DNA from 4 places in the Microbispora sp. CL1-1 genome. Region 3 is predicted to be linked to each of the others. Evidence: predicted binding sites of a transcription regulator. Region 3 holds the regulator's gene; each other region holds the start of a gene.
What was found. Region 3 encodes LexA, which represses DNA repair genes until DNA is damaged. Its sites were predicted from a motif close to TCGAACANNTGTTCGA; they were not measured.

Region 1 (7,077 bases), on a different contig from region 3:
CGGGTCGCTCGTTCCCGTGCCCGGCCGGGACATCATGGTCCAGGCCTGGTATCAGGGCGGCGTCTCGGTGTTCGACTTCACCGACTCGGCCAACCCGCACGAGATCGCGTACTTCGACCGCGGCCCGGTCAGCGCGACCTCGCTGCTCCTCGGCGGTTTCTGGTCCGCGTACTACTACAACGGCAACGTCTACGGCAGCGAGATCGCCCGCGGGATCGACGCGTTCAAGCTGACCGCGAGCCAGCACCTGGACCAGGCCGAGATCGACGCGGCTGCCACGGCCACCTTCGACCGGTTCAACACCCAGCAGCAGCCTCGGGTGACGTGGCCGGCGAGCTTCCCGCTGGTGCGCGCCTACTACGCGCAGGCGCTGCGCACCGGCACCATGAAGAAGAACACCGCCGACAACGTACAGAAGTTCGTCGACCGGGCCGAGCAGTTCACGAACGGGCCGCAGAAGAACGCCGCGGTGGCGCAGCTTCGGGCCGTCTCCCACCAGCTCGACACCTCCGTCAAGGCGCAGGCGACGCTGGCGAAGGCGCTCAACGACCTCGCCGACGCGCTCAGCCTCAAGGCCTGAGCCGACGGGGGGCGCCCCACCGGGGCAGTCCCCGCACGACCGGGGCCCCCGTCCAGCATTGGACGGGGGCCCTTCACCGTGGGTGCCCCGGGCTGTGGGGCATGAGGGCCGGGACTATGCCGGCCGAGGCTTCACGCGGCGATGCTCACCGGAGGGGCGCCGCCTACCGGGCAAGGTGGGGAGCGGACGGGGCGTCGCCGAGCGACCCCGGCAGGGCAGGCGGCACCGGGCAAGGCGTACCTGCCGGGGCTTCATGGGGTGAGGCTCTCAGATGGGGCTTACCGGGCGAACTCCGTGGCACGGGACTCGCGGACCACGGTGATGCGGATCTGGCCGGGGTAGGTCAGCTCCTCTTCGACCTGCTTGGCGACGTCCCTGGCGATGACCTGGGCCTGGATGTCGTCCACGTTGTCGGGCCGGACCATCACCCGGATCTCCCGGCCGGCCTGCATGGCGAAGACCTTGTCCACACCGTCGTACGACTGGGCGATCTCCTCCAGACGCTCCAGCCGCTTGACGTACGCCTCCAGGGACTCGCGCCGGGCACCGGGGCGGCTGCCGCTGATCGCGTCCGCGGCCTGGGTGAGGACCGCCTCGACGGTCTTGACCTCAACCTCGTTGTGGTGCGCCTCGATGGCGTGGACGACGTCCTCGTGTTCGCCGTACCGGCGGGCGATCTCCGCGCCGATCATCGCGTGGCTGCCCTCGACCTCGTGGGTGAGCGCCTTGCCGATGTCGTGCAGAAGCGCGCACCGCTTGACGAGGTCACGGTCGAGCCCCAGCTCGGAGGCCATGATTCCGGCGATGTGCGCCGACTCGATCAGGTGCTTGAGCACGTTCTGGCCGTAGGAGGTGCGATAGCGGAGCTGGCCCAGCAGCGTGACCAGCTCGGGGTGCATCTCGGTGATGCCCAGCTCGACCAGGGCGTCCTCTCCCGCGCGCACGCACAGGTCCCGCACCTCGGCCTTGCTGCGCTCGTACGCCTCCTCGATGCGCTGGGGGTGGATCCGGCCGTCGAGCACCAGCTTCTCCAGCGTCAGCCTGGCCGTCTCCCGCCGGACCGGGTCGAAACACGACAGCAGCACCGCCTCCGGCGTGTCGTCGATGATCAGATTGACCCCGGTGGTGGACTCGAACGCCCTGATGTTGCGGCCCTCGCGGCCGATGATGCGGCCCTTCATCTCGTCGCCGGGCAGGTGGAGGACGCTCACCACCGACTCGGCCGTCTGCTCGGTGGCGACCCGCTGCACCGCCAGTGTCACGATCTTGCAGGCGCGCTTCTCGCCCTCCTTCCGGGCCTCGCTCTCGATCTCCCGGACGATCAGCGCGGCCTCGCGCTTGGCCTGGTTCTCGATCTCCTTGACCAGCTCCGCCTTGGCCTGCTCGGCCGTCAGGCCGGCGACCCGCTCCAGGATCTCCTGCCGCCGCTCGGCCACCCGCTCCAGCTCCTCACGGCGGTCGGCCAGCTCGGTCTCGGTCTCGGCCAGCTTGCGGGCCCGCTCCGTCTGTCTGCGCGCCTCCTCGTCAAGCCGCTGCTCACGCTCAGCAAGCCGGTTCTCGCGACGCTCGAGGTCGGAGCGCAGTTCCTTGAGCTCCGTCTTGAGGATCCGCGCCTCCTCCTCGACCTCCTTGCGCATCAGCGCTGCGCTTTCGGCGAGTGTCTCCGACTTCTTGAGGATCTCCCCCGCGTCACGCTCCGCCTTCGTGCGGATCTCCTCGGCCTCGCGTCTGGCCTGTTCGAGTTCCTCGTTGACCTCGGCCTTCACCTCGGCGAGCTGCTCGGGCGAGGGGCCGGACGGTGCGACGACGCCGGTGCGGCGCATGACTATGACGAGGGCGGCGATCATCACGAGAGCCAGCAGCACTACCGCAACCGCAAGAACGATCACGATCGTGTCCATGCGCGCTCACCCCTCACGACAACTATTGGCAGAGGTCACACGCGCAGCACGGCAGCGCCCGGTGGCGTCACCAGGACAAATATCGTCGCAATGCCCGGACGCCCCAAGGGGCGGCCGATATGGCCCGGAGGCCGGTCAATGTCTCTCGTCCGTCGTGGTTCACCGTTATGGCAATCCGCGCTGCGCGGAGTAACTCCTCACTGCGGTCGAGATTAAGCGTCAGAGAGGTAACGAGCAAGCAAAGATGCCCTGTCAAGTGACTTTTGCGTGGTGCGATGGCTCACTCGAAGGTCTCCGGAAGCCCATCTGACGGGCTGCCTTCGGCCTCGATCGCCTCTCGGACCACGCGGAAAGCCAGCCCCGGCGAGTAGCCCTTGCGGGCCAGCATGCCGACCAATCGTCGCATGCGAGCCTGCGGCTCCACCCCACGGGTGGCGGCCAGCTTCCGGTCGACGAGCCTGCGTGCGGTCTCGGCCTCCTCGTCCGGATCAAGCTGCCCGACGGCGTCCTTGACCGTCTCCTCGGCCACGCCACGCTGCCGCAGTTCCTGCGCGAGCGCGCGGCGGGCCAGCCCGCGACCGGTGTGCCGGGAGCTCACCCACGCGGCGGCGAACGCCTTGTCGTCGATGAGCCCGACCTCGGAGAACCGCTCAAGCACGGCGTTCGCCGCATCCTCGGGCACGTCCCGCTTACGCAGGGCGTCCGCTAGCTGAGCCCGGGTCTTGGGGGCCATCGTGAGCAGCCTCAGGCAGATGGCCCTGGCCACCGCCTCCGGGTCGGCCGGCGGCCCCGCGCTCGCCGCGGTGCCCTCCTCCGGCCCGTCAGGAAGCCACCCGTCGGACCTCCTACGCTTCCCCCGGCGTCCCGGCGTGCCCGGCTCCCCCAAGCCGGCCCAATCTCCACGGCCTGCCAGGTCTCCCGGCACGCCCGGTCCCTCCGAGCCTGCCCAATCTCCACGGCCTGCCCGGCGTCCCGGCGCGGCCGACTCCCCCGGGCTCGCCCAGTCTCCCGGCGCGGGCCGGTCTCCCCGTGCGCCCGGCTCTTGCAGCCTTGCCCGGTCTCCGCGCGTGCGGCCACGTCCCTGGCGTCGGCGGCCGACAGGGCCGGCTTCCTGGCCCGCCTCCGCCCGCCCGCTCGCCTCGCGGCCGATCTCCTGCCCGCCAATCCTCGAACGCCCGTTTTCCGCACGCCCGGTCTCCGTACGCGCGTTGCCCGCACGCCCGGTCTCCGCACGCCCGCCGTCCGTACGCCCGCTTTCCGCGCGCCGGATCTGCTCGCGGAGGGCGGCGATCGTCGCGGAGACGTCCTCAGCGGGCCTCTGCGGCTCTTCGGCCGGCGCCCAGGGTCCCGAGTTCCAGTCCCCCGGCCCGATCTCGCCGTCCGGGCCAGGGGGCTCGTCGCGCCTCATGCCTGCGCTCAGACGTCACCCGGCTTGGGCGCACTGGCCGCCTTGCTGCCCCGGCCGGAGGTGGGGGCGGCCGGCGTCGCCGGGGCTGCGGGGGGCTCGCTCGGCGTGTCGAGCCGCGGCCCGACTCCGAGCTTCTCCTTGATCTTCTTCTCGATCTCGTTGGCGATGTCGGGGTTGTTCTTGAGGAAGTTGCGGGCGTTCTCCTTGCCCTGCCCGAGCTGGTCGCCCTCGTACGTGTACCAGGCGCCGGCCTTGCGCACGAACCCGTGCTCGACGCCCATGTCGATCAGCCCACCCTCGCGGGAGATGCCTACGCCGTACAGGATGTCGAAGTCGGCCTGGCGGAAGGGCGGGGCCATCTTGTTCTTGACGACCTTCACCCGGGTCCGGTTGCCGACCGGCTCGGTGCCGTCCTTGAGCGTCTCGATCCTGCGCGCGTCCAGCCGCACCGACGCGTAGAACTTCAGCGCCTTGCCACCCGTGGTGGTCTCGGGGCTGCCGAACATGACGCCGATCTTCTCGCGGAGCTGGTTGATGAAGATGGCGGTGGTCCGGGTCTGGTTCAGCGCACCGGCGATCTTGCGCAGGGCCTGCGACATCAGGCGGGCCTGGAGACCGACGTGGCTGTCGCCCATCTCGCCCTCGATCTCGGCCTTCGGCACGAGGGCCGCCACCGAGTCGATCACGATGATGTCGACGGCGCCGGAGCGGATCAGCATGTCCGCGATCTCCAGCGCCTGCTCACCGGTGTCCGGCTGGGAGACGAGCAACGCGTCGACGTCGACGCCCAGCTTCTTGGCGTACTCGGGGTCGAGGGCGTGCTCGGCGTCGATGAACGCGGCGATGCCGCCGCCCTTCTGGGCGTTGGCCACGGCGTGCAGGGCGACCGTCGTCTTACCGGAGGACTCTGGGCCGTACACCTCGACGATCCGGCCGCGGGGATAGCCGCCGATGCCGAGGGCGACGTCGAGAGCGATCGAACCGGTGGGGATGACCTCGATCGGGGCACGCGCCTCGTCTCCGAGGCGCATGACACTGCCCTTGCCGAACTGCCGCTCGATTTGCGCGAGGGCGGTCTCAAGGGCCTTCTCGCGGTCGTTGATTGCCATTGGGTGCCCCCTGAAGGGTGTCGTCTGCTCGGTCACCGAAAAGCTACGGGGTGCCACCGACATTTTCCGGAGCTTCCCGCACACCGCCCCGAGAGGTGGGCCGGGAGCCTGTCGCGCCCCGGCGACCTGACGGCGCGCACCCCGGCGGCGACCAGTCCAATATAGCCGAACGACTGTTCGATCACATGCGGAACCGCGGCCGAGCCGGGGACGAACGGCGTCCCAACCGTGCCGTTACATTCCCGGGCCTTACCCTGCCGTGGTTGTCAGCGCGCTGACCTGCGACGATTCTTGTAGCGAAGCTGGATCTCCCCGCTGGAGGGGCTACGTGACGGGCACCGGCGACTACAGCCGACAGCGTCTGGCCCGCCTTGAGGCGCTCGCGGCGCGACTGTCCGGGCAGGGTCTTTCCGCGCGGCTGCTCGGCACGGACGATCCGGTCCTGTCCGTCCGGCACCCCGGCACCGGCAGGCAGACGATCGTCTTCGCGACGCCCTCCGGGGAAGGATGGATGTTCCTGTGGGCTCCGGGCGGCCAGGAGAGCGCCGACGACCCCGGCCGTGCGGCCGAGCTGATCGGTCAGGCCCTCTCCCGGCCCCCATGATCCTCCGTCCGCGCCCCGCCGGGAGCGAACGCCTCGCCCCCGCCGTCAGAGAACGCCTCACCCCCCGCCGGGAGCGAACGACCTCGCCCTGCCACCAGCGAAGGACCTCGCCCTGCCACCAGCGAACGGGTTCACCCTGCCGTCAGCGGACGACCTCGCCCAGCTTCACCCGGGCGCCGGTGCGGAGCACCGCCCGCTGATAGACGCGGGCCGCGCCCAGCAGGACGGCCACCACGGCCACGACCATGAGCACCGCGGCGATGAGGATCTCCACCAGCGGCACGTCGACGGCCGCCGTACGGACGGGCATGACCATCGAGGAGAACGGCGGCACGAACGACAGCACGCGCGCGACCGTGCCCGTCGGCTCGACGGCGGCGAAGTAGGCCGTCAGGTAGGTGAACATCATGAGCATGGTCATCGGCGTCAGGACGCTGTTGAGCTCCTCCTGCCGCGACACCAGGGAGCCGAAGGCGGCGGCGAGCGCCGAGAAGAAGGCGTAGCCCAGCACGAACCAGACGACCGCGCTGACCACGATTCCCCCCATTCCGGGCGGCAGGTCGGCCGTGAAGCCGGTCGCGGACGACGCCGACAGACCGGCGGCGATGACCACGACAAGGTTGACCAGCCCCAGCGCCCCCAGCCCGACGATCTTTCCGCCCAGGAGCTGCCAGGGACGCACCGAGGTGAGCAGGATCTCCACGATGCGGCTGCCCTTCTCCTCGACCACGCCCATCGCGACGAACATCGAGGAGTAGATGAGTAGGAAGAACAGCACCATCACGATCAGGGTGGCGATGCCGGTGCGCACACCCTGATAGCGGGCGTCGGCGCCGACCGACTCCACCGTCAGCGGCGTGATCGTGAGACCGGCCGCCTTGATCTGCGCGTCGCGGTGGGCGCTCTCCAGGATCAGTCCCAGCCGCTGGTCGAGTTCGCCGTTCGCGAGGACCTTGTTTCCATTGATCAGGGCCGCGTCGAGGTCCCCGTCGACCACGGCCTTCCGCGCCGCCGCCTCGTCCGGCAGCCGGGAGTACGCGAGTTGGGCAGCGGGCGGGGGCGCCTCGCCCACCACGCCGACGTCGTAGGTGTCGTCGCCACCCAGGACCTTCGGCAGGAACGCGAGCGCCGCCACCAGGACCGCGCTGACCGCCAGACTGATCAGGTACGACTTCGTCCTGATGCGCGTGCGGATCTCCCGCTGGGCCACCAGCCACAGGCCGTTCATGCCACCGCCTCCCTGAAGATCTCGGCCAGCGTCGGCTGCCTGCGGCCGAAGTGCTCGACCCGGCCGGCTCCCATCGCCGTACGCAGGATGTCCTGGTCGTCGCCCTCGTCGCACAGCAGGACGTCGCGGTCGCCCTCGCGGGTGAGCTCGCCGGGCAGGCCGTCGGCCCAGCCGGGCGCGGCGTCCCTGACCACGACCCGCAGCACCCCGCGGCCCTCCCTCTCGCGCAGCTCGCCGACCGGTCCGT
Region 2 (7,077 bases), on a different contig from region 3:
CGACGGCCCACAGACCGAACCCGTGCTCGTCGAACCCGGCCTCGATGCGCTCGGCCAGCGCGTCGCTGTCCTCCCGGGAGAGCGTGGCCGGGAAGTGCTCCATGACGACGGGATCGGCGTTCAGCGCGGCGAAGGGCTCCTTGTCGTCCTCGCGCCAGCGCCGCAGCACGAGCCGTTCTGTCCTGATCGAATCGGCCACCCGCCGACGATAGTGCACGCAGGCTTTGGCCCCCGATGACGGTCCCCGATGCGGGGGGCGGGAGAAAGCAGAGGCGGAAGTCGGCTAGAGTCGTTCGTGGCCGATGTGGTTTGTGTCCCCCGGGCCGCAATCACCGCCTTCACGGAATACCGTCCGGCTGGAGCCGTGTTGTGCATCTCGCCGAGGAGGCGACCGCCACATCGGCCCTCGACGTGGGCGCCCCGCGAGACTCGTTCTCGCGGGGCGCCGCTCTCTTTCCCGGTCGTTCAACTGCGTCTTCTCACCAGGCCCGGCCCGCGGGCAGGTGCGCCAGGCCGGGCGCGGACAGGTGCAGCACCTCGTAGCGGTCCGCGTCCGCGTACGCGCCGGGCACCTCCCGCTCCCACAGCGCGAACGTCAGCAGCCGCCAGTGGTGCGGATCCACGGCGAGCGCGGCGGTGTGCAGGCCCCCGGCGCGGCCCAGATCACGCAGTTCGGCGAGGGCGGCGGTCACCTGATCCTCAAGGCCGGCCGTGGCGGGCAGCTCGGTCAGCCGTCGCGACGCCGCGCGGGGCCGCGTCTCCCGGGCCTGACCGGCCTCGGCGGCCAGGCCCGTCCAGTGCCGCACGACCGGCCTGCCGAAGTCGGCGACGATGCCCTGGAAACCGCCCCCGCCGACGAGGAACTCGCCCATCCTCCCGGGGTCGTTCCACAGGTAGAACGGCGCGTACTGGTTGACCGGCGACCCGGCGACGCCCCGCTCGCGGACCAGGTAGGCCTTCAGGCCGAGCCCGGCCCGGTCGTCGAGGGCGTGGCCGCGCGTGGCCACCCGCTCGCGGATGATCGTCATGTCGTAGCCGGCGGGCAGGGTGATCTCGTACTGCATCGCATACACGGCGGGTCTCTCCGGTGGCTCAGGGGTGGGACAGCAGGGCGAGCACGCCCTCGACGGCCTGGTGGAACGGCTCGGGCGTGCCGGCCGCGCGGGCCAGGACATATCCGCCCTGCAGCACCGCCACGATCGTCGCGGCGGTCGCGCCCGGATCGAGACCGGCGTCGAGCTCGCCCAGGTCGCGTCCCTCGGCCAGCACCTCCGCGAGCCGGTCGCGCAGCCACGCGAACGTCTCCTCCACCGGCCGCCGCAGCGCCGGATCGGCCATGACGTCGGGGTCCTGGGTGAGCCGGCCGATCGGGCAGCCCCGCAGCACCTCCCGCTCGCGCCGCAGGTAGGCCGACACGCGCTCGACGGCCGTGCCCGGGCCGCCCAGGATCTCCTCCACCCCGGCGCGCATCTCCTCCGCCGTACGGGTGATCGCGGCCAGCGCAAGGTCGGGCTTCCCGGAAAAGTGGTGATACATGCTGCCCTGACCGGCTCCCGCCCGCTGCTGGATGGCCCGCGGGCTGGTGCCGACGTAGCCGCGTTCCCAGAGCAGTTCGCGGGTGCTCTCGATCAGGCGGTCCGGTGTGCTCACGCCGTACATACTAGTAGGTACAGAGAACTGTTGGTGAAGCCGTACAAAACATGAGGCGGTGTGTTGCAGGGGTCATACACCTGAGCAGGGGTCGGGGCGGCCTAGGGTATTCCCGTCGGACCGGAGAAGGAGAGGCCGTGCTCTACCCCGCCCTGAAGTTCGTCAGCGTTCCCGTCATGCACGCACTGTGGCGGCCGCGAACGGAAGGACGCGAGCACGTCCCCGCGCACGGGCCCGCGATCCTCGCCTCCAACCACCTGTCCGTGCTCGACTCGTTCTTCATGCCGGCCGTCGTTCCGCGCATGGTGCGGTTCGTGGCGAAGAAGGAGTACTTCACCGGCAACCCCGTCGTGGCGGCGTGGATGCGCGCGATGGGGGCGATGGAGATCGACCGGGAGAACGTCTCCGCCGCCCAGGACATGCTCGACGCCGCGGTGGAGGTGCTGAAGGCGGGCGAGCTGTTCGGCATCTACCCCGAGGGCACCCGCTCCCCCGACGGCCGGCTCTATCGGGGGAAGGTCGGCGTGGCCTGGCTGTCGCTGACCACCGGCGCCCCGGTCGTGCCCGTCGCCATGATCGGCACCGAGAAGGTGCTGCCGCCCGGCACCTCGGTGCCGCGCCTGCACAGCATCGGCGTGCGGTTCGGCGAGCCGATGACCTTCACCGGCGACGCGGGCAACGCCCGCGACCGGCGGAGGGTGACCGACGAGGTCATGGCCGCGATCCAGCGCCTGTCCGGCCAGGAGTACGTCCCCCGGTACGGCGCCAGCGTCAAGGGCTCCGGCGAAGCCGGAGTGTGAACGACGGCGGACCCCGCTAGGCTCTGAACCCGACCGCAGGGCCGTCGTTGGGAGTGCGCGTGCCGCGAGGACGTACCATCGCGATCTCCGCAGCCGTGGCCGTCGTGGTGGCCGGAGCGGCCGCCGGGGGCGCCTACTACGTGTTCCACACGCGCGGCACTCCGCAGGAGACGGCCGCGCGGTTCACCGCGGCCTGGTCGAAGGGCGACCTCGCGGCCATGAAGGCCGAGCTCGCCACGCCCGCCGCGGGCTTCGACGCGGCGTACGCCGAGCTCACCAAGAACCTCGGCGTGGCGAAGGTCACCGTGCGCGACGTGCGGGCCGGCGCGGCGAAGGACGACCGGGCGACCGCCTCCTACACCGCCACCGCCACGGTGAAGAACGTCGGCGACTGGACCTACCAGGGCTCGCTCAAGCTCGTGGTCAAGGACCACTACTGGAAGGTCGACTGGTCGCCGTCCGCGGTCCACCCCGCGCTCGACGGGACCAACCACCTGGCGCTGAAGACGTCGTGGCCGCAGCGGGCCGCCATCACCGACGCCAACGGCGACCGCATCGACGGCGGCGACGTGGGCGGCTCGGTGCAGCAGCTCGTGGGCTTCCTCGACAAGGCGACGGACAAGGACGTCGAGAAGCTGGGCACCGCCTACAAGAAGGGCGACGCCGTGGGCCGCGGCGGCCTGCAGGAGACGTTCCAGAAGCAGCTCGCCGGCACTCCGACCACCGAGATCCAGGTGGTCGGCGACAGCCGTAAGACCCTGCACACCGTCAAGGGCTCCCCCGGCAAGGACCTGCGGACCAGCCTCGACCTGAAGGTGCAGCAGGCCGCAGCGGACGCCGTACGCGATCTGGACAAACCCGCCTCGCTCGTCGCCGTCAGGCCCTCGACGGGCGAGATCCTCGCCGTCGTGAACAACAGGGGCGGCTTCAACCGCGCCCTGGACGGCAAGTACCCCCCGGGATCCACGTTCAAGACGGTCACTGCCGCCGGGCTGCTGGCCGAGGGACTGACGCCGTCGAGCCGGGTGACCTGCCCCAAGGAGGCGGTCGTCGGCGGGCTGAAGATCCGCAACTCCGACCACGAGGCGTTCGGGTCGCTGTCGTTCCTCGACTCCTACGCCCACTCGTGCAACACGACGTTCGCGCCGCTCGCCGCGCAGAAGCTGGGCGCGCGCAAGCTGTACGACATGGCGACGAACCTGGGCTTCAACCGGCCGCTGCGCATCGGCGTCCCGGCGACCCCCGGCAGCATGCCGAAGGCCACCAGCGACGCCGAGCTCGCCGCGGAGGCGTTCGGGCAGGCGAGGATCACCGCGAGCCCGCTGGTGATCGCGACCGTGGCCGCGGCGGTGGCCGACGGCTCCTGGCGGCCGCCCACCCTGGTGCCCTCGCTGCAGCAGAAGACCGCTCCCGAGAAGCTGCCGGACGAGGTCGTCGAGCCCCTGCGGTCGATGATGCGGGCCGTGGTCACCAAGGGCACCGCCCACGGCGCCGGGCTGCCCGCGGGGACCGCGGGCAAGACCGGGACCGCCGAGTTCGGCACCGGGCCCAAGCTCGACTCGCACGCCTGGTTCATGGGCTTCCGCGGCGACCTGGCCTTCGCCGTCGTCGTGGAGGGCGGCGGCATGGGCGGCTCGGTCGCCGCCCCGGTCGCCGCGCACTTCCTCAAGTCCCTGTCCTGATGAGGCCGAGGGCGCACGTCACGTGACGGCCGCATCGAGGTCGCCGCTTCACGGCGCCTCGTGGGCTCCGCTAAACCGGCAGAGCGGCGGCGTCGTGCCGCAGGGCCATGACCAGCAGGGTCGCGATCAACGTGGCGATGAGCAACCAGCTCACCGCGATGATCACGGTGGAGCGGCCCGGCAGGCGGCGGCCCGTGCCTCGCCCCTGCCGTCCGCGCTCCGCACGGTGGTTGAACGACTCGAGCCTGGCCGCAAGCTTCGGGTCCTCATCCGTGAGGTGCCGCTCGATCATCGCCAGCATCCGCTCTTCGTCCTGCGACCAGGCCATCGCGCAACTCTCCCAGAACGCAAGGTATGTGCCGACGTTCTGCCCAACGATGAAGATCGTTAGCCGTTTCCAGGGCCGCGATTTACGACGCGTTGTAAGTTGCGATCTCCATCGAACCTCTGTTCTAATCTGAGGGTGCGGTGGGACCGGTTGCGGCTCGAAACGGGGGAAGGCGCACAGGGAGAGACGACTCCCCTGTTCGCGCGGTCGGCGGTGACCCGGACCTTCGACACCCCGGAGTTCCGGGGCGTCACCTTCTACGAGATCCACGCACGGTCGATCATCAACCGGGTCCCCTCGGCCAGCCGGGTCCCGTTCGAGTGGACGATCAATCCCTACCGGGGCTGCACCCACGCGTGCACGTACTGCTTCGCCCGCAGGACGCACGAATATCTCGACCTGGACTCCGGGCGGGACTTCGACTCGAAGATCATCGTGAAGGTCAACGCCCCCGACCTCGTACGGAGGGAACTGGCGGCGCCCCGGTGGGGCGGGCACCCCATCGCCATGGGGACCAACGTCGACTGCTACCAGCGGGCCGAGGGCCGATACCGGCTGATGCCGGGCATCCTCGCGGCGCTGCGGGACGCCCGCAACCCGTTCTCGATCCTCACCAAGGGCTCACTGATCCTGCGCGACCTCGATCTGCTCGCCGAGGCCGCACAGGTGACCGACGTCAGCACGGCCGTCTCGATCGGGTTCACCGACGAGTCGCTGTGGCGGGCCGTCGAGCCGGGCACCCCTTCCCCGCGCAAGCGGCTGGAGGTGTGCGCCACGCTGAACGAGCACGGCATCCCCTGCGGCGTGCTCATGGCGCCGATCCTCCCCTATCTGGGCGACTCCCCGCAGGCGCTGGAGGCCACCGTGCGCCGCATCGCCGAGACCGGCGCGACGCACGTCACGCCGATCGTGCTCCACCTGCGGCCGGGCGCACGCGAGTGGTTCATGGCCTGGCTGTCGCGCGAGCACCCCCGGCTCGTCCCCCGTTACCTGGAGCTGTACGGCCGGGGCGCCTACGCCCCCAAGGCATACCAGGAACGGATCGGCCACGCCGTGCGCGCGCTCGCCCGCAAGTACGGCATCGGCCGGTCGGCCCCGCGCGGCGATCAGGCACCAGGAACGGGCGGCGGCGATCGCACCGCCGAGGCGGGTGGCAACGCCGCGGCCGACGCGGGTGGCGCCCGTTCCTGGCGACGGCCCGGCGAGCGGCCGGCTCCCTCGCCCGCACCACCCGCGCCGCCCGAACAGCTCACGCTCCTTTAGGCAACCGCTGGCGGTAAGCGGCCGTCGGGGGGATAGGCGGCGGTGCGGCCGCTCCTGCTCGGCCCCGGAGCGGACGGGCCGGTCAGGTGTCACCGGCCGATGGCGGCACGGCGAAGGCACCGGCGGATGCGGCGAGAGCGGCGGTTCTGGCCGCCTGGCCGGGCAGGTCCGGGCCGGGCGGCGTGCGGAGAAGCATTAACTGGTGATACACGGGGGCCGTGGCGGCGATGAGCAGTCGCCGGGCGTCCGTGCCCGGCGGGAGTTCGGCGCGCTCGACTGCCCGGCGGACGATGACCTCGCACCGGGCGTACCGGTCCTCCCAGAGCCGCCGTTGGGCGTGATCGGCCTGCTCGGAGCGGAACGAAGCGGCGATCAGGGCCGCCACGATCGGCGGCTGTGCGGTGAGCGCGTCCTGGATCTCGCGGTTCAGTGCCGCCAGGTCGCCCTCCAGAGAACCAGTGTCCGGGGGCTGCCAGGCGTCGTCGCCCGCCGCGTCCAGGACGTCGGCGAGCAGGCCGCCGACGTCTCCCCAGCGCCGGTACACCGTCGCGCGGTGCACACCCGAGCGGGCGGCGACGGAGTCGACGGTGAGCCCGTCATAACCGTGCTCTCCGAGCTCGGCGAGCACCGCGTCGAGCACCTGCCTGCGGATACGGGCGGTACGGCCGCCGGGGCGGCGCCGGGGCGGCGGCACGGGCCTGGCGCCCTCCGGCTCTGGTGTGGAAGAAGTCATCGCTGGTGGTCCGGTTGCTCAACGGAACGGCGGCATGCAAGGATCTTAACGCACCAACTGTCGCAGTAGTGATGCCATCGACCCTCTTCGAAGCGTTGGCCAGGAAGGAAACGACGCGCGATGCCGGCTGTGCCCCCCCGACCCGACCGTGCTGCATCCGATGCCCGGGCAACCGCGGGTGGTGTTGCTGAAGCCGCTGATCACCTCGCCGCTGATCGAGGTCGGCGAGTTCTCGTACTATGACGACCCGGACGATCCGACCGCGTTCGAGACCCGCAACGTGCTGTACCACTACGGGCCCGAGAAGCTGGTCATCGGGAAGTTCTGCGCTCTGGGTGAGGGCGTGCGGTTCATCATGAACGGTGCCAACCATCGCATGGACGGACCTTCGACGTTCCCGTTCCCGATCATGGGCGGGTCCTGGGCTGAGCACTTCGACCTCATCACGGGCCTGCCCGGACGGGGCGACACGGTGGTGGGCAACGACGTCTGGCTCGGATACCGGTCGATGGTGATGCCCGGTGTACGCGTCGGCCACGGAGCGATCATCGCCTCCGGCTCGGTCGTCGCGGACGACGTCCCCGACTACGGCATCGCCGCCGGCAACCCCGCCAGGCTCAT
Region 3 (7,077 bases):
GAGCGGGGTGTGGCGGATCCGCCGCATCCTGCCGGGGGAGTCCTCCGACCACGAGGCCCGCTCGCCGCTGCTCGCGCCCGGCGTCGCCGTACGCGAGGGCGACGCGATCGTCGCCGTCGGCGGGCGCCCGGTGGACCCGGTACGCGGGCCGCTGGCGCTGCTGTCCGGGATGGCGGGACGGCCCGTGGAGCTGACCGTACGGCCCGGCTCCGGCGGCGAGACCCGCAGGGTCGTCGTCAGGCCGGTCGCCGACGAGACGCGGCTGCGCTACCACGACTGGGTGGCCGGGCGGCGGGCGTTCGTGCGCGAGGCGTCGGGCGGGCGGGTCGGCTACCTACACGTGCCGGACATGATGTCCACCGGCTGGGCGCAGTTCCACCGGGACCTGCGCGCCGAGATGGACCGCGACGCGCTTGTCGTGGACATCCGCGACAACGGCGGCGGTCATGTCTCCGAGCTGGTGCTGGAGAAGCTGCAGCGACGGGTGACCGGGTGGCAGCTCAGCCGGGGATACGAGCCGGGGCGCTACCCCGAGGACGCGCCTCGCGGGCCCGTCGTGGCCGTCACCGACGAGTTCGCCGGATCGGACGGCGACATCGTCAGCGCCGGGATCAAGAACCGCGGCATCGGGCCGCTCGTGGGCACGCGGACCTGGGGCGGCGTGATCGGCATCGACTCGCGCTACTCGCTCGTGGACGGGACCGTCGTCACGCAGCCGCGCTACTCGTTCTGGCTGGAGGGCGAGGGGTGGGGCGTCGAGAACCACGGCGTCGACCCGGACGTCGAGGTCGTCGCGACGCCGCAGGACCTGGTCGCCGGGCGGGATCCCCAGCTGGCGCGGGCGGTGGAGCTGGCCCTGGCGGCGCTCGAGGACAGGCCGCCGGCCGCTCCGCCGGAGCTGCCGCCGCTGCCGTGACGCCGTGCCCCCGTGCCCCCGTGCCCCCGTACGGTGCCATGGTGCCGTGCGGGGCATGTGCTCGATTGCGTGCACAGCACGGTGCTCGATTGCGTGCACAGCATGGTGCTCGATTGCCTGCGGGGCATGGTGCCGTGACGGGACGTTGACGATGGACTGGCCTTCCGGACAAAATTACGCCCGAGCCACAAAACCAGTTCATATCGATGTAGGCGTGCGGTCAGGGCATGCCGCGACCACCACCGCTCCGGCGGTGGTCTGGGGTGCGCGCCTGACCGTATGGCTCGCCGTCGGCGTGCGCCCCGCGTGGGAGGCACGTCTTGTACAGACGAATTCTCGGCGGGCTGACGACCGCCGCCGCGGTTGCGGCGACCGTGCTCGTCGTCACCGGGTCACCGGCTAACGCCGCCGGCACGGGCACCGGCTACCTGCACACCAGCGGGAACAAGATCGTCGACAGCACCGGCGCGACGGTCCGGCTGACCGGCATCAACTGGTTCGGCATGGAGACCGACAACAAGACCTTCCACGGGTTGTGGGCGAACAACCCGTGGAAGAGCCAGCTCGACCTCATGGCGAGCCTCGGTTACAACACCATCCGGGTGCCGTTCTCCGACGACGCGCTGAAGCCGGGCGCGCAGGCGACGAGCGTCAACACCTACTCCAACCCCGACCTGATCGGCCTGTCCCCGCTGCAGATCCTCGACAAGGTCGTGGACTACGCGGGCCAGAAGGGCATGCGGATCATCCTCGACCGGCACCGCCCGACCAGCGCGGGCCAGACGGCGCTGTGGTACACCTCCGGCGTCCCCGAGTCGACCTGGATCAACGACTGGAAGTCGCTGGCCCAGCACTACGCGGGCAACCCCACCGTCATCGGGGCCGACCTGCACAACGAGCCGCACGCCGACGGCACCAACCCGAACGCGAAGGGCTCCTGCTGGGGCTGCGGCGACGAGTCGCGCGACTGGCGCCTGGCGGCCGAGCGGGCCGGCAACGCGATCCTGTCCGTGCAGCCCAACTGGCTGATCTTCGTGGAGGGCGTGAGCTGCCCGAGCGGCGGCGAGTCCAACGTCTGGGACAACGACCCCAGCAACGACGAGGACTGCGGCTGGTGGGGCGGCAACCTCACCAAGGCCGGGCAGTATCCGGTGCGGCTCAACGTGGCCAACCGGCTCGTCTACTCGCCCCACGAGTACGCCACCTCGGTCTTCCACCAGAACTGGTTCGACGACCCGTCCTACCCGGCCAACATGCCGGCCATCTGGGACAAGTACTGGGGCTACCTCTACAAGCAGAACATCGCCCCGATCATGGTCGGCGAGTTCGGCACGACGCTCGCCAGCAACATCGACAAGATCTGGCTCCAGGAGCTCATGAAGTACATGGGCACCGGCGTGAACGGCATGTCGTTCACCTACTGGTCGTGGAACCCCAACTCGGGTGACACGGGCGGCATTCTCAAGGACGACTGGGCGACGGTCGACCAGGCCAAGCAGAGCATCATCTCGCCCTACCTGATCCCGCCGACCGGCGGTGGTGGCACCCCGACGCCGCCAGTGTCGCCCTCGCCCTCGCCCTCGGCCTCGCCGTCGGCGTCTCCGACTCGGTCGCCCTCCCCATCGCCGTCTCCCTCGCCGTCTCCCTCCCCGTCGCCGTCCGCGTCTCCCTCGTCGCCGGGCGGGAAGACCTGCACGGCCACGTACAAGGTCGTCAACGAGTATCCCGGCGGCTTCCAGGGCGAGGTCACGGTCAAGGCGGGTTCGTCGGCCATCTCGGGCTGGACAGTGAACTGGTCCTTCCCGAACGGCCAGAGCATCACGCAGCTCTGGAACGGCACGCTCAGCGCGAGCGGGTCCAACGTCACGGTGACGAACATGTCCTACAACGGCACGCTGGGCGCCGGCGCCTCGACCGCGTTCGGCTTCAACGGAAGCTGGTCGGGCAGCAACGGCGTTCCGTCCTCGGTCACCTGTACGGCGAGCTGAGCGGGCGCGTCACGTCAGCACGGCGGCGATCCTCGACAGGATCTCCTCCAGGATCGCCGCCGATGTCGCGAAGTTGAGGCGGGCGAAGGTGTCGCCGCCTCCGTACATCGGGCCCGGGTTGAGCCTGACCCGGGCCTCCCGCTCGACGAACGCCGCCGCGCCGGGCACCCCGAAGTCGAGCCACGCGAGATAGGTGGCCTCGGGAACGCGGTAGCCGACCGACGGGAGCCGCTCGGCGACGAGCCTGCGGTTGCGGTCGAGGATCGCCAGCACCTCCTCCAGCCACGCGTCGCCGTGCCGCCAGGCGGCCACCGTGGCCTCCACCCCGAGCACGCTGGGCGCGCCGAAGATGTGGGCGGGCTGGCGGCCGAGTGCGTCCCTGGCCTCCTTCGCGCCGAGGTGGGCCACCGAGCAGTGCAGTCCGCCCATGTTGAAGGCCTTGCTGGCGGAGGTCAGCGTGACCGTGCGCTCGGGGAGGATCGTGGCGAACGGGATGTGCCGCTTCGGGGCGTACGTCAGGTCGGCGTGGATCTCGTCGGCGATCACCAGCGTGCCGTGCCGATCGGCGTACGCGGCGACGCCTTCGAGCTCCTCACGGGTGAACGAACGGCCCGACGGGTTCTGCGGGTTGACCAGCAGGAGCACACTGACGGGCTCTCCGGGGACCTCGAACCTGCCGTCGGCCGTCAGCGGCATGGGCACCAGGCGGCGGTTCATCCCGGTGATGGTGGTGAGGAAGGGGTCGTAGGCGGGGACGTGCAGTGCCACGGCGTCGCCGGGCTCGGTCAGGACGTGCAGCAGCACCTGGAGAGCCTGGTTGAGGTCGGTGAAGGACCGCACGTGGGCCGGATCGGCCCGCCAGCCGTGCCGCGTCTCCATCCGCTCGGCGAACGCCTCCGCCAGTGGTCCCGCGGTCGGGGTGTCCAGCCAGGCGGGATAGCCGAGGTCCTTGGCGGCGCGTCGCGCTATGGCCTCCGTGACCACGTCGGGCACGGGGAAGTCCATGTCGGCGACCCAGGCGGGGATGACGCCGGGCGCGGCCTGCGCCCACTTGATTCCGTCACGGCCCCGGGCCGCGTCGAGGGAGAGGGAGTCGAGCTTCATCCGACTCACCCTAATTGCCGGTTGACGACCGCCGAAAAGGCGGCCGCCGCGCCCCGCGATCCCGTCGTGCCGCGGGGCGCCGGCGCGGCTACAGCTTGCGAAGGACAGCCGTGACCTTGCCGAGCACGGTGGCCTCGTCGCCCGGGATCGGCTCGTAGTTGGGGTTGTGCGGCACCAGCCACACGTGCCCGTCCTTGCGCTTGAAGGTCTTCACGGTGGCCTCGCCGTCGATCATCGCGGCCACGATGTCGCCGTTGTCGGCGACCGGCTGCTGCCGGACCACGACCCAGTCGCCGTCGGCGATGGCGGCCTCGATCATCGAGTCGCCGGAGACCTGGAGCAGGAACAGCGTGCCCTCGCCCACGAGCTGCTTGGGCAGGGCGAACACGTCCTCGATGCTCTGCTCGGCGAGGATGGGCCCACCGGCCGCGATGCGGCCGACCAGCGGCACGTAGGCCGCGGTGGGCCGGCTGAACCCGGGCTCCTCCTCGGAGGTGGCGTCGGGGTCCACCCACAGCACCGGCTCGCCCGGCAGCCGGACCTCCAGGGCCCGGGGCCGATGGGGATCACGCCGGAGGTAGCCCTTACGCTGGAGCGCCGTGAGCTGGTGCGACACGCTGGAGGTGCTGGTCAGCTGGACCGCTTCCCCGATCTCCCGCATGGACGGCGGATAACCGCGCTGCTGGACCGAGTCGCGGATCACCTCGAGAATCTTCCGCTGCCTGGGGGTGAGGCCAAGCGAGTCGCGCCTGCGAACCGCGAGGTCGCTGACGCCATTCGCCTGCTCACTTCGGTCACTCACGATGCCACCTCTCAATCCGTGTTCCTCGTGTCGCACAGAGCGACCGTACCGCGATTCAAGATCACCGTCAAACAATTGTTCGATATCCAGCGAAATCGCCGATCTCGCCGTCCGCCTTCATCGTACGGGAGTTCGATCGATCCCGTGTTCGATTTCCCCGATCTTCTTCGGCCGCTGTAGGCGCAGGTCAGAAGCCGTGCGAAAAACGGCCGGGAAAAGGCGCGTAAACGGCCTATTCCGCGACGGCCGGGGCGCGTGATGCGGCCGTGACCCGGGGTGCGACACGCGGGCGGAGCAGGGACTTCCTTGCCCAAGGCCGGTTCGACTTGCGTTCAAGGTCGGGCGCTCCTACGGTTGGACCACAACATCTAGTAGTCACACCGGTGTAAGTTCACCACACCTTGTGTTCGGGGATGTGCGTTCAGGGAGGCGATGAAGTGCACTGTCCGTTCTGTCGCCACCCGGACACCCGGGTCGTGGACAGCCGCGCGGCAGAGGACGGGGCGGCGATCCGTCGCCGGCGCACCTGTCCCGAGTGCGGGCGCAGGTTCACCACGCAGGAGACCGTACTGCTGATGGTGAGCAAGCGCAGCGGAGTCACCGAGCCGTTCTCCCGCGAGAAGGTCATCGCCGGCGTGCGGCGGGCCTGTCAGGGGCGCCCGGTCAGCGAGGACTCCCTCGCCCAGCTCGGGCAGCGCGTCGAGGAGAGCATCCGGGGCACGGGCGCGGCCGAGATCGCCTCCCACGAGGTCGGCCTGGCCATCCTGGGCCCGCTCCGCGATCTCGACGAGGTGGCCTACCTGCGCTTCGCGTCGGTCTACCGCAGCTTCGAGACGCTGGCGGACTTCGAGGCGGAGATCGAGCGGCTCCGCGCGGCCCACGGCACCGCAGCCCATGGCACCGGGGGCGAGGAATAAGACGCCTTCCGGGGGACCGGGACGAGGCGGGCGGGGCGCGACGGCGCACCGCGACTATGTGGTTTCAACGAGCGTGGTCCGGAGAAGGGGCTCCATCGGGCCCTGGGAGGGGGAAGTCATGACGGAGACCGTGAGCGGCACGGTGTCGGGTGCGGGGGGTCGCCCGGGCAAGCGCCCGCGCAAGGGCCTGAAGATGAAGCGCATCTTCACCACCCCGGGTGTCCACCCGTACGACGAGGTCCGCTGGGAGCGGCGCGACGTCGTGATGACGAACTGGCGGGACGGCTCGGTCAACTTCGAGCAGCACGGCGTGGAGTTCCCGGACTTCTGGTCGGTCAACGCGGCCAACATCGTCACCACCAAGTACTTCCGCGGGGCGGTGGGCACCCCGCAGCGCGAGTCGAGCCTCAAGCAGCTCGTCGACCGGGTCGTGGGCGTCTACACCAGGACCGGCGTCGAGAACGGCTACTTCGCCTCCGACGAGGACGCGGAGATCTTCGACCACGAGCTCAAGCACGCGCTGATCCACCAGGTCTTCAGCTTCAACTCCCCGGTGTGGTTCAACGTCGGCACCCGCTCCCCCCAGCAGGTGAGCGCCTGCTTCATCCTGGCCGTGGACGACACGATGGAGTCGATCCTCGACTGGTACAAGGAAGAGGGCGTCATCTTCAAGGGCGGCTCCGGCTCCGGGGTCAACCTCTCCCGCATCCGCTCGTCCAAGGAACTGCTGTCCAGCGGCGGCACGGCCAGCGGCCCGGTGTCCTTCATGCGCGGCGCCGACGCCTCCGCCGGCACCATCAAGTCGGGCGGCGCCACCCGCCGGGCGGCCAAGATGGTCGTCCTCGACGTGGACCACCCCGACATCGAGGAGTTCATCGAGACCAAGGCGCGCGAAGAGGACAAGATCCGCGCGCTGCGCGACGCCGGGTTCGACATGGACCTCGGCGGCAAGGACATCGTGTCCGTGCAGTACCAGAACGCCAACAACTCGGTGCGGGTCTCCGACGAGTTCATGCGGGCCGTCGAGGCGGGCGACAAGTTCGGCCTGCGGGCCCGGCTGACCGGCGAGGTCATCGAAGAGGTCGAGGCGCGGTCGCTGTTCCGCAAGATGGCCCAGGCCGCCTGGGAGTGCGCCGACCCCGGCCTGCAGTACGACGACACGATCAACGACTGGCACACCTGCCCCGAGACCGGGCGCATCACGGCCAGCAACCCCTGCTCGGAGTACGTCCACCTGGACAACTCCTCGTGCAACCTCGCGTCGATCAACCTGCTGAAGTTCCTGCGCGACGACGACTCCTTCGACGTCGCGACCTTCGTGAAGGTCACCGAGCTGATCATCACCGCGAT
Region 4 (7,077 bases), on a different contig from region 3:
TGCGCCAGGGCACTCCGCCCGTCGCGCTCGCGGCGGCGTGCCTCGTGCCCGGCGTCAACCTCGTGGTCCCGCCGTTCCTCGCCGACCTGGCCTGGCGCGAGGGCCCGGCGGGGCGACCCCGGCGAAACGGCGGCATCATGCGAAGCGGCGATCCCGCGCGGGGCGAGCCGTACGGCGCCGGAGACCGGACGCGGTGGCTGGTCGTCCTCGCCTGCTGGTGGATGAGCTGGCTGGCCGCGCTCGGCCTGGTGTTCGCCGGCCCGGCCCGGGACGGTCTGACCGGCCTCGGCACGGCCCAGGCCGCCGCGATCGCCGTAGCGGCGCTCCTGTGCGCCTCGGCCGTCCGCGAGGTCACCCTCCGGCACGCGGGCGCCGGCCGGAAGCGGACGGCACGGCCCGCCGTCCGGCCGCAGGTCCGCCTCGGCAGCACGCTCGACCAGGCCGAACGGCCGTCCGGCAGGCCGGTCGGAGACCGCGCGGCAGGGAGCGGAACGGCGGCGACCGGCGCCGGATCCGATGCCCAGCGCTCCGAGCCCGGCCCCACGGCCTCCGGCCGCGCGGGAAACGGCGGCGAGGAGGATCACCGGCCGGGCGGTGGTCCCGAGCTGCCGGAGCTGGCGTGCCAGAGCCGCCGCTGGGGCGCGGACGGGTGGCCGGGGAGCCGCCCCTCGCGTACGGCCGGCGGGGCGCCGTTGTCGGAGTAGGGCGACACCCGGAAGCCGTTGCCGTATTCGATGGGCCGTCCGCCCACCCCGGCACCGGGCACGGGCACCTCGCTGATCAGGGCGCGTACGGCGTCGAGCCCCTCGGTGCGCCACACGCGGTCGAGGTCGGCGAGGTTCCAGCAGTGGACGGCGCGCAGCGAGACCGCCCGGCCCCCGGTGCGCCGCACCACTCCCCTGGCGGCCAGCAGCCACGACCCGAACACGGTCGCGGCCGTGTGCGCCTGCACCGACTCGAAGAACGTCAGGTCGATCGGTCCTGTGGAGTCGTCCAGGGTGGTGAAGATGACCCGCTGCCCCGACCGCACGGCGGGCGTCTGGGTGGCGACCTTCACCCCCGCGACCAGGATCTCCGCGCCGTTGCGCTGCCGGAGCAGATCCCTGGCCCGCGTCACGCCGATCGCGTCGAGCAGGTCGCGGTAGAAGTCCATGACGTGGTGGCTCACGTCCATGCCGAGGATCTCCAGCTCGGCCTCGACGGCCTCGGCCTCGGTCATCTCCGGCAGCTCGCCGGGCGTGACCCGGTCGGTGAACCCCATCGGGAGCTGCCCGGCCACGCCCACGGGTGAGCCCCGGTCGAGCGCGCCGACCTGGGCGATCAGGTCGCGCCTGGTCAGCCGGCCCGGCCGCCAGCGCGGCTCCCCCGGCCGCAGGCCGTGCAGGGCGTCGAACCCGCCGACCTCCACGATCCGCTCGGCCACCGGCCGTGAGGGCCGGGCCCGCTCCCAGAAGTCGGCCAGCGAGGTGTAGGGCCGGCCCGCGACCATGCGCTCCACCTCGGCCTCGCTCACCCCCCGTACGGCCGAGAACGGCACCCGCAGGCCGTATCCACGGCCGAACTCCACCGGCCCGCCCTCCACCGGCCCGCCCTCCACCGGCCCGCCCTCGGCCGGGCTCGTACGCTCGACCAGCCAGGTCTTCCCCGACCGGTTGACGTCGAGGGGCAGGACGTCCACGCCGCACTGGCGGGCCTCGTCGAGGATGACCCGGCTCGGATACATGCCGGGGTCGTGGGTGAGCACGCCCGCGAGGAACGCCGCCGTGTGGTGCCGTTTCAGCCAGGCCGACTGATAGGTGGGCAGCGCGAACGCCGCCGCGTGCGCCTTGCAGAACCCGAACCCGCCGAACGCGTCGAGCACCTTCCACGCCTGCTCGACGACGTCGTCGGCGTAGCCGTTCTCCTTGGCGAGCGGCACGAACCAGGCGCGTACGGCCTCGCGGCCCTCCGGCGTGCCGAGCGCGCGGCGGGCCCGGTCGGCCTCCGACAGCCCCGCCCCGGTCATGACGTCGATGACCTTCATGACCTGCTCGTGGAAGACGACCACCCCGTTGGTCTCCCTGAGCGCATCGCGCAGCGACTCGTGCGGGTAGCGCGCCTCGCGGAAGCCGTGCCGGGTCTCCAGGTAGGGGGTGACCATGTCGGAGTTGACCGGTCCCGGGCGGAACAGCGAGATGTCCACGATCAGGTCGTGCATCGTGCGCGGCTCCAGCTTGGCGACGAGTTCGCGCTGCCCCGGAGACTCGATCTGGAAGCAGCCGATCGTGCGGCTGAGGCGGATCATGTCGTAGGTCTCCCGGTCGTCGCGCGGGACGGCGTCGAGGTCGATCTTCCGGTTCTCGACCCGTTCGACCTCCTGGAGGGCGTAGGCGAGCGCCGACTGCATGCGTACGCCGAGCACGTCGAGCTTGAGCAGGCCCGCCTCCTCGACGTCGTCCTTGTCGAACTGCGACATCGGGAAGTCCAGCATGCTGCGCTCGACCGGGGTGCGGTCGCGCAACGTGGAGTTGCCGATCAAAACGCCGCAGGGGTGCAGCGCGATGTGCCGGGGCAGCCCGTCGAGCCGCTCCGCCAGGCGGAACACCGTCTCCAGCGACCGGTCGTTCAGCCCGCTGTCGCGCAGCTCCGGCAGGTCGGACAGCGCGGCCCTGATCTGCCTGGCCCGCACCTGCGGGAACGCCTTGGCGATGACGTCGATCTCGTGCGGCGGCAGGCCCATGGCGGCGCCGACGTCCCTGATCGCGCTGCGGGCGCGGTAGGTCTCCATCATCGACACGCAGGCCACCCGATCCTCGCCGTACCGGTCGAGGATCGCGCGGTAGCAGTCGAGGCGGCGGGCCGACTCCACGTCGATGTCGATGTCGGGCAGGCCCTTGCGGCCCTCCGACAGGAAGCGCTCCATCAGCAGGCCGTGTTCGAGCGGGTTCACCTCGCCGATGCCGATCAGGTAGTTGACCAGGCTGCTCGCCCCCGAGCCGCGGATCGCGCAGCGCACGCCCATCGCCCGGATCATGTCCGTGATGCCGGCGACGGACGTGAAGTAGCCCGACAGCCGCTTCTTCTCGATCACGTGGAGCTCGGCGGCGAGCCGGTCGCGGGCCTCGGCCGAGCGCTCCAGGCCGCGCCGGGCCAGCCCTTCCTCGCAGCGCCGCCGCAGCAGGGGCACCGGGTCCTCGCCGACCTCAGGCAGGTGGAGCCGGGGCCGCTCGGGGTCGAGCAGGGGCACGATCTCGACAGGGTCGAGCACGCACAGGTCGGCCACGCGGCGCGTCTCGGCCAGCAGCCGCGCGGCCCGGCCGGTGTCGCCGCCGCAGATCCGCGCGGCCACCCGAGCCATCTCGGCGCCGTCCTTCAGGTACGCGTGGGCCGTGGGGTCGTCGAGGTGCCGCCCGTCGAGGGGCACCAGCTTGCGCGCCGCGTCGAGCACGTTGCCGACCTGGTGATCGGCGGCGTCCAGATAGCGGACCGCGTTCGTCAGCACGACCGGCACGCCCATCGAGTCGGCCAGCCCGATCATGCGGGCGGCGGTGCTCGCGTCGCGATAGCCGTACAGATCGGACACCTCGACGACCAGGTCGGGGACCACCGCGCGCCAGGCGGCCAGCAGGGTCCTGGCCTGGTCGTCGTGCCGCTCGGCCACCGCGCGGCCGACGCCGGAGCGGGGCCCGAGCAGCACGGTCAGCCGGGGCTCCCCGTCCGGGCCGGTCGCGTGCTCGGCCACCATGCCCGGCGTGACGTACGGCGCGCCGCGCTCCCCCGCGTGGTGGGCGGCCGTGACCAGGCGGCACAGCGCGGCCCAGCCGCCGGTGCGGGCGAGCACGACGACCCGCGCCGGCTCGGCCGCCGCCCCCCGGCCATGCCCGTGCCCATGCCCGTGTCCATGCCCGCGGCTGTGACCGGTGCGGCGGCCGGACGGCAGGCCGCCCTCGAACAGGTCGTCCGGCACGGAAGAACCGGGCACCGAAGAGCCGGGCAGGGAAGAGACGCCGTCGAGGGCGAGATCGACCCCGACGACCGGGCGGACGCCCTGCTCGTGGCACGCGATGACGTGCTTGATCGCGCCATAGAGGCCGTCGCGGTCGGTCAGCGCGAGCGTGTCCATGCCGTGCTCGGCGGCCCGCCGGACGAGGGCGGCCGGGAACGCGGTGCCGTACCGCAGCGAGAAGGCGGACGCCACGTGCAGGTGGGCGAAGGCGCGCGTCACGGGCACACCCCCGTCCGTCCCCGGTCCGTCCTCCAGCGGCCCGTCCCCCGGTTGGGTGGCTGGAGCGTTCCCATCAGTCCCAGGCCCTCAGCAGGAGCCAGCCGCCGCTGGCGGTGTCGAAGCGCAGTTCATAGGTCCCGACCTCCTTGCCGGCCGCGGCACCCACTCGCCAGAAGCGCCGCTCGCCGGGATCGGCGTCCGAGGTCTTCCACCACTCTCTGGCGACCACCCAGTGGTCCTGGACCTCGCGGACGGTGTAGAGCCGGTCACGCCAGACGAACTGAGCAGGGCGCCCGTCCCGGACCCACACCTCGATCGGATCGCCGTAAAGTCTGCTCAAGACTCCTTCTCCCTGTGGCTTCGTGGCCACCCGGGGGAAGACGGGCGGATGATTCGGGCAGAATCGCCGCTACTTCGAACATACGTTCCCAGGGCGGTGAACGCAAGTCGGCACGGCCCGTTCCCGGGTGCGAAATCCCAGGAAGCACGCCCGCGGGCGGAGCCGTCAGGCACCGGCGACCGCATAAGGTCGCCGGGCGGACGCTTCGCCGCTGCGAGGTGAGTCGTGACCACGATGTCGCTCCTACGACGTTGAGCCTCGCCCCGCACCCGAGACGCGATCTTCAGAGGAGACCGTCTCCATCTGTGATCACAGCAGTACTCTGGCGGGGACTCGCACTGGTCCGCACAGTGACCATTGGAACGCAGACCGGCATGGAAAGTGTGGCTTGATGGAGAAGCGGCTGATCGAGCTCGAGGTGGAGAACTTCCGCAGCCTGCGAAAAGTGGCGCTTCCCCTGGGGCCGCTCAATGTGCTCGTCGGCGCGAACGGCGCAGGAAAAACCAATATCCTCGAAGTGTTCCGATTTCTCGCGGACGTGATCCGGACCGACCTGCAGCCGGCACTCGACCTTCGCGGCGGGTTCGACGAGGTCGCCTTCTGGGGTGGGGACAAGCCACCGACCTCCATCCAGATCAAACTGAAGGCGAACTGGACGACTCACAGCAGCCCGAACGCACCCGACGAGTACTCACTACGGATCGAGCAGCGCAGCGGCAGATCCCTCTCCCGGCGGGAGACATTCCAATTCAAACGGACGCAGGGACGCGGCCGCCGAATCACGATCTCCGGCCAGAAGGTCAATGTCGTTCAAATCGGTAAAGACCGGGCCGAGTCCCCTGCGCACTCCATCGGAATCCAGCGGCTGAGCAGCGGCCTCTCCACGCTTCCACGGCTCACAGATGACGAGGGAGGGACCGAGGTGGCGACGGTGGCGCAGCGGCTCGCGTCCTTCCGGGTCTTCGATGTGAACGTCGGATCCGCCCGCATGCCGAGTCGCTTTCCACACGGGATGGATGCTTTGGAGGACGACGCCGCCAACATGGCCGCGTTTCTTCTGACGCTGCGAAGCCGTGACGAGGAGGCGTTCCAGAGGCTGGAGGCCGACGCGATCGAGGTGCTTCCACAGCTCACCGGAATTGATTTCGAATTTCCCTCTGGTCCCGCGCGCGAGGTCATCGTCATCCTCCACGAGCGAGGACTTCGCAGACGGACGCAGCTCGCCGACGCATCGTACGGAACGATCCGCCTCCTCGGTCTCCTTTCCCTGCTTTACGACCCCAGCCCCCCGGCCCTGACGTGCATCGAGGAGATCGATCACGGCTTGCATCCCCAAGCTCTGGAACTTCTCGTGGAGCGGCTCCGCGAAGCCAGCCTACGGACGCAGTTCCTCATCGCCACGCACTCCCCTGCCCTTGCCGACAGGCTGCACCCGGACGAGCTGGTCGTCTGCGAACGCCGAGACGACGGATCTTCCGCGATACCCGCTATCTCCCATAAGCAGATCCGTGACATCGTCACGCGAAGCGAAGGGCTTCCTCTCGGCGAACTGTGGTTCTCGGGCGCCCTGGGAGGCGATCTGTGACCCCGCGAGGCGGCACTCGTGTGCGTGCCACGAAGAAGCCCGTCGTGGTTCTCGCCGGCGAGGACAGCAACGACCGGCGCTGCCTCCGCATCGTGTTGGAAGCCCTGTGCCCGCAGATGAAAGGGAGGCTCGTGGAGATCAACGAGCCTGTCCGTTTACGGCAGGCCACCGGTCAGAGACTCACCGATCGAGTGAACAAACTCGCCAGACTGGCCGCGCGCGGGCTGCCAGGGAGAAGGCCGAACTCGCCTGCTTTTTCGTCCATGAGGATCTCGACGCCGTCGACGGCGAAGAGTACGTCCGGATCCGCGACCGGGTGCAGGACGCCCTCGACAGGGAGATGAATTCGGCTCATTACGGGCTGGCCGCGTGGGAGACGGAAGCGTGGATGTTCCTGTTCCCGAAAGCGTTGAAGGCGTTCGTGTCCTCCTGGGAGGTGCCGAGCAAATACCTGGGACGAGACACGGGGAAAATACATGACCCGAAGAAGGTCCTCATGAACGAGATCGGAACCCCGTCCCGCCGCTACCGGGAGTCGGATGCACCCGGGGTGCTGGAAAAGGCGGTCTCCCTGGGTTCCCTGAGAGAGTTGTCCGGTTCGAACCGATCATGGAGCGATCTCTGCGCCAGCGTGGAGCGCTGCTGCGGGGAACACCTCGGGAACCGATAGTTCCGCTGCTTCCCGCTGTCGGGCAGCACCGCGTCACTCCTGGGGAATTTCACCCTCACCGACTCAGTCGAACCCGCCACCGGTCTCCGCCCGGGACAGGAAGGGCCTGTTTGGCACTCAGGTCAGGAGAGTGCTAACAGTAGTGACGTCGCCGGCGCGGGCGCTGGGACCGAGCACTACGACGCGTACGCGGCGGCGGTGATTCCTACGCCGAAGACCGTGGATGCGTATCGGAGGTGTACTCGTCATGCGTTCAGTGAGCGATCTTCACCCCGCCC

Region 1: recA (recombinase RecA) is a predicted target of LexA. The motif match lies at 5,164-5,179, and genes of this name have one in related genera.
Region 2: HCK04_RS10780 (Rv2578c family radical SAM protein) is a predicted target of LexA. The motif match lies at 4,572-4,587, and genes of this name have one in related genera.
Region 4: HCK04_RS26465 (DUF6504 family protein) is a predicted target of LexA. The motif match lies at 4,619-4,634, and genes of this name have one in related genera.

What each region holds. Positions count from the first base shown of each region.
Region 1 is NZ_JAATEK010000031.1:17,831-24,907, reverse strand. It holds gene HCK04_RS28930 (hypothetical protein) at 1-580, shown strand, start outside; gene rny (ribonuclease Y) at 859-2,481, opposite strand; gene recX (recombination regulator RecX) at 2,762-3,889, opposite strand; gene recA (recombinase RecA) at 3,898-4,998, opposite strand; gene HCK04_RS28910 (hypothetical protein) at 5,327-5,602, shown strand; gene HCK04_RS28905 (ABC transporter permease) at 5,745-6,830, opposite strand; gene HCK04_RS28900 (ATP-binding cassette domain-containing protein) at 6,827-7,077, opposite strand, start outside.
Region 2 is NZ_JAATEK010000006.1:283,443-290,519, reverse strand. It holds gene HCK04_RS10810 (GNAT family N-acetyltransferase) at 1-199, opposite strand, end outside; gene HCK04_RS10805 (DUF4865 family protein) at 480-1,064, opposite strand; gene HCK04_RS10800 (TetR/AcrR family transcriptional regulator) at 1,093-1,650, opposite strand; gene HCK04_RS10795 (lysophospholipid acyltransferase family protein) at 1,788-2,450, shown strand; gene HCK04_RS10790 (penicillin-binding transpeptidase domain-containing protein) at 2,510-4,132, shown strand; gene HCK04_RS10785 (DUF3040 domain-containing protein) at 4,203-4,460, opposite strand; gene HCK04_RS10780 (Rv2578c family radical SAM protein) at 4,596-5,723, shown strand; gene HCK04_RS10775 (TetR/AcrR family transcriptional regulator) at 5,806-6,456, opposite strand; gene HCK04_RS10770 (CatB-related O-acetyltransferase) at 6,617-7,077, shown strand, end outside.
Region 3 is NZ_JAATEK010000003.1:270,983-278,059, reverse strand. It holds gene HCK04_RS05510 (S41 family peptidase) at 1-916, shown strand, start outside; gene HCK04_RS42010 (cellulase family glycosylhydrolase) at 1,237-2,904, shown strand; gene HCK04_RS05500 (aminotransferase class I/II-fold pyridoxal phosphate-dependent enzyme) at 2,914-4,008, opposite strand; gene lexA (transcriptional repressor LexA) at 4,097-4,810, opposite strand; gene nrdR (transcriptional regulator NrdR) at 5,248-5,727, shown strand; gene HCK04_RS05485 (vitamin B12-dependent ribonucleotide reductase) at 5,846-7,077, shown strand, end outside.
Region 4 is NZ_JAATEK010000026.1:22,485-29,561, reverse strand. It holds gene dnaE (DNA polymerase III subunit alpha) at 581-4,204, opposite strand; gene HCK04_RS26465 (DUF6504 family protein) at 4,278-4,544, opposite strand; gene HCK04_RS26460 (AAA family ATPase) at 4,936-6,129, shown strand; gene HCK04_RS26455 (hypothetical protein) at 6,236-6,799, shown strand; gene HCK04_RS26450 (glycosyltransferase family 4 protein) at 7,047-7,077, shown strand, end outside.